2 regions of the Devosia sp. Soil_C_22 genome follow, and region 1 is predicted to be linked to the other one. Evidence: predicted binding sites of a transcription regulator. Region 1 holds the regulator's gene; the other holds the start of a gene.

Evidence for each region. Region 1 encodes HrcA, which represses chaperone genes, less so after heat shock. Its sites were predicted from a motif close to GTTAGCACTCNCNNNNNGNGAGTGCTAAC; they were not measured.
Region 2: a site for HrcA is predicted at 1,001-1,029, ahead of AC3A6I_RS04540 (co-chaperone GroES). Genes of this name have one in related genera too.

Annotation. Positions count from the first base shown of each region.
Region 1 is NZ_JBDGIY010000002.1:245,523-247,921, forward strand. It holds gene rph (ribonuclease PH) at 1-486, opposite strand, end outside; gene hrcA (heat-inducible transcriptional repressor HrcA) at 597-1,676, shown strand; gene grpE (nucleotide exchange factor GrpE) at 1,768-2,385, shown strand.
Region 2 is NZ_JBDGIY010000001.1:981,601-983,999, reverse strand. It holds gene AC3A6I_RS04545 (glycosyltransferase) at 1-803, opposite strand, end outside; gene AC3A6I_RS04540 (co-chaperone GroES) at 1,064-1,354, shown strand; gene groL (chaperonin GroEL) at 1,410-2,399, shown strand, end outside.

The DNA.
Region 1 (2,399 bases):
GATCGCCGCCACCGAATCACGCAGCGGCTCGCCCCTGGTGAGCTTGCGCTCTTTCAGCCAGCCGATGGCATCGACCAGCGCCACATAGGCGCCGGTGATCGAGGCGGTGCGGGTGCCGCCATCGGCCTCGAGCACATCGCAATCGAGCGTGATCTGGTTCTCGCCCAGCGCCTGCATGTCGACCACGGCGCGCAGCGAGCGGCCGATCAGGCGCTGGATTTCCTGGGTGCGGCCGGACTGCTTGCCCGAGGCGGCTTCGCGGCGGGTGCGCGTATCGGTCGAGCGCGGCAGCATGCCGTACTCGGCCGTGACCCAGCCGAGCCCCGAACCGCGCCGCCAGCTCGGCAGCGTGGTCTCGACTGAGGCGGTGACGTAAACGCGGGTGCCGCCGAAGCTCACGAGGCAGCTGCCTTCGGCCTTGGGCGATACATTGCGTTCGAGCGTCACGGCCCGCATTTCGTCTGGCTGGCGTCCGGAAGGGCGCATAAGGCAAATCACCGGTGTTCTGGGTCGTTAACCGCCTCTTAACCCTCGCCAGCCGTGGGAACAAGGCAGCGCAGCTTGGCGGCTCACGGCTTTCGCCCTAAATGGTGAACATGGCCGATCGGACCAAAGCCCCGGAAGACGTGCTTGCGGTACTCAGCAACCGCAGCCAGGATATTTTTCGCAAGCTCGTCGAGCGCTATCTCGACACTGGTACGCCGGTCGCCTCGCGCGACCTGGCGCGCATGCTGAGCGTTGGCCTCTCGCCCGCTTCGGTGCGCAATGTCATGGCCGATCTCGAGGATCTGGGCCTCATCGCTGCGCCGCACACCTCGGCCGGGCGGCTGCCCACGCAACAGGGCCTGCGGTTCTTCGTCGACGCCATGCTGGAGGTCGGCGCCGTCAACGAGGACGAGCGCTCCCAGATCGCCAAGCAGATCCAGGGCCCGGCCGCTTCGGGACAGGTCGAAGACGTGCTGGCCGAGGCGAGCCAGCTACTGTCGGGGCTCAGCCATGGCGCCGGCGTGGTGATCGCGACCAAGGCCGATCTCGTGCTCAAGCATATCGAATTCATCCGCCTCGATGCCGAGCGCGCCATGGTGGTGCTGGTGGGCGAGGATGGCTCGGTGGAAAACCGCATCCTGCCGCTGCCGGCGGGGCTCACCGCCAGCGCGCTGACGCAGGCTTCGAACTACCTCGCGCATTTCGCGGTGGGCAAGACCATCGGCGAGACGCTACGCGCGCTGCGCGACCAGCGCGCGCAGACACAGCACGAGCTCGACGAGCTGACGCACAAGCTGGTCGAAACCGGGCTCGCGACGCTCTCGGGCAGCGGCGCGCCGCCGACGGTGATCGTGCGTGGCCGCGCCAACCTGATCAACGACACCATGGCGTCGGAGGAGTTGAGCCGCATCCGCCAGCTGTTCGATGAGCTCGAGAGCCGCGACGGCCTGATCGAGCTGCTCGGCGATACGGAAGCTGCGCAGGGGGTGAAGATCTTCATCGGCTCGGAGAACAAGCTGTTCTCGCTCTCGGGCAGCTCGGTGATTCTTTCGCCTTACAAGGATGCCAACCAGAAGGTGGTCGGCGTGCTGGGCGTCATCGGCCCGACGCGCATCAATTACGCCCGCATCGTGCCGGTGGTCGACTACACGGCGAACGTCGTTTCGGCCATGATGGCGCGCAAGGGCTGAGGCCCGGAACCTTTCGCAGGCTTGAATCTTCCAGCTCATTGGCCGATATGCGGGGCAAACGCTCCCAGCGATCAATTTTGTCCGAGTTACGATGACCGACGAGACCAAGAAACCCGAAGACGACAAGGCCGCCGATGCAACCGTGGCCCCCGAGACGACTGCGGCCGAAAATGCTGCCGAAGCCGCGACTCCCGATCCGGCCCTGGAGCTGAAGGCCGAGAATGCCGACTTGCGCGACAAGCTGCTGCGTACCGTCGCCGAGATGGAAAACCTGCGCAAGCGCACCGAGCGCGAGATTTCCGACACCCGTTCCTACGCCATCGCCGGCTTTGCCCGCGACATGCTGACGGCTACCGATTCGCTCAGCCGCGCCCTGACCGTGCTGCCGGCCGAGGCGCGCGACAGCGCCGACGCGACCACCAAGTCGCTGATCGAAGGCATCGAGATGACCGAGCGCGAGATGCAGCGGCTGCTGGCCAAGCACGGCGTCAAGCCGATCGAGGCCGAAGGCCAGAAATTCGATCCGCACAAGCACCAGGCCATGTTCGAGGTCCCCGATCCGTCGCGCCCCGAAGGTACGGTGGTGCAGGTGGTGCAGGCCGGTTTCGCCATCGGCGACCGCGTGCTCAGGCCCGCGATGGTCGGCGTCGCCAAGGGCGGCGGCGCCAACGGCCAGCCGGCCGAAGGCAGCGTGGACAAGAGCGCCTGATCGTTGCCCAAAGC
Region 2 (2,399 bases), on a different contig from region 1:
AGTCCGAACAGCAGGAAACTGGTGGGGAGCAGGCCGCGCGTGAGCTTCGAGACGATCAGCCCCAGGAACTGCACGACGATGATCGGGCTCATCTTGCTTTCGCCGGCATGGCGCGGACGGAAGGTGTAAGCCACTTCGCCGATGCGCAGCTGCTTGCCCTGGTTGGCGCGGAAGCGGGTGGCCGAGACGATGATATCGAGCAGGATCTTGAAGCCGTCCTCGCTGAGGTCCGGCGCCACATCGTCGAAGGTGGCGCGGCGCATCAGGAAGAAGCCGCTCATCGGGTCGCTCATGTTGCGGCCGGTAACGAGGCTCGAGATCCGGGTGGCAAAGCGGCTGCCGGCTTCGCGCGCCCTCGACAGGCCCTCGCCAACACTGCCATCGCCGGAATAACGGGTGCCGACGACGATGTGATCGCCCGCCTTTGCCTTGTCCAGCATCTGCGGCAGAATGGATTCGTCGTGCTGCAGGTCGGCGTCGATGACCGCGAAGTACGGCGCCGCGCTCGACAGGATGCCCTCGATGACGGCCGAACTCAGGCCGCGGCGGCCGATGCGGTGGATGCCGCGGACGTTGGGGAAACGCTGCGCCATCTCACGCACGACTTCGGACGTGCCGTCGGGCGAGTTGTCGTCAACGACGATGAACTCGAACGGGATGCCACTCAGCGCGGCGCCGACCTTTTCATAAAGCAGCCCGACATTCTCGCGCTCGTTATAGCTCGGCACGATGACGGCCAACTCGGGCGCGACCCAGGCTTCCGGGCTGCGCTTCACATGGGGGTCGAACTGAATTACGGTCACATTGGCTCCGGGGCTTGCGGCCAGTCATTGCCGCGCCGGCAGCAGGTAACACGCCGCGGCGCTTTGTCTCGGCACCCACAACGCGGCATTTTCAGCTCGGTTTCACGCGCCTGTCGCATAGCTGCTCCACGATCAGATTATGCCTCGCGGTCAACTTGACTCGATTGGAGCCCCCTCCTATATCGCCTCTCGTGCCTGTTAGCACTCCTCCACTCCGAGTGCTAACAGGCGAAGATTCATCGAGGTTTATAGGAGCAAACATGGCTTTCCGTCCTCTGCACGACCGCGTGGTCGTTCGCCGTGTCGACAGCGAAGAGAAATCGGCTGGCGGCATCATCATCCCCGACACTGCCAAGGAAAAGCCCTCCGAGGGCGTGATCGTCTCGGTCGGTCCTGGCGCCCGTGACGAAGCCGGCAAGATCGTTCCGCTGGACGTCAAGGAAGGCGATCGCATCCTGTTCGGCAAGTGGAGCGGCACCGAGGTGAAGCTCAACGGTCAGGATCTCCTGATCATGAAAGAGTCCGACATCATGGGCGTGATCACCGCGTAAGGCTTTCGCCTCGCACGGTTTTTCCCATTTGTTTCAAACGTAAGGAGCGCCTCCAATGGCTGCTAAAGACGTAAAGTTCTCCACCGATGCCCGCGACAAGATGGTCCGCGGCGTCAACATCCTCGCCAATGCGGTGAAGGTGACCCTCGGCCCCAAGGGCCGCAACGTCGTGATCGACAAGTCGTTCGGCGCCCCGCGCATCACCAAGGACGGCGTCACCGTCGCCAAGGAAGTGGAGCTCGAGGACAAGTTCGAGAACATGGGCGCCCAGATGCTGCGCGCCGTGGCCTCCAAGACCAACGACATCGCCGGTGACGGCACCACCACCGCGACGGTGCTGGGCCAGGCCATCGTCAACGAAGGCATCAAGCTCGTTGCCGCCGGCATGAACCCGATGGATCTGAAGCGCGGTATCGACCTCGCCGTCGCCGAAGTCGTCGAGAATCTCGGCAAGGCCAAGAAGACCATCTCGGCCAACAACGAAGTCGCGCAGGTCGGCACCATCTCGGCCAACGGCGAAACCGCCATCGGCGAGATGATCGCCAACGCGATGCAGAAGGTCGGCAACGAGGGTGTGATCACCGTCGAGGAAGCCAAGACCGCCGAGACCGAGCTCGACGTCGTCGAGGGCATGCAGTTCGACCGCGGCTACCTGTCGCCGTATTTCGTCACCAATGCCGAGAAGATGACCGCCGTCCTCGAGGACCCGGTGATCCTGCTGCACGAGAAGAAGCTCTCGAACCTGCAGTCGATGCTGCCGATCCTCGAGTCGGTCGTGCAGTCGCAGCGCCCGCTGCTGATCGTGGCCGAGGACATTGAGGGCGAGGCTCTGGCCACGCTCGTCGTCAACCGCCTGCGCGGCGGCCTCAAGGTCGCGGCCGTCAAGGCTCCGGGCTTCGGTGATCGCCGCAAGGCCATGCTCGAGGACATCGCGATCCTCACCGGCGGCCAGGTGATCTCGGAAGATCTCGGCATCAAGCTCGAGAACGTCACCCTCGACATGCTGGGCACCGCCAAGCGCGTGGAAATCTCCAAGGAGAACACC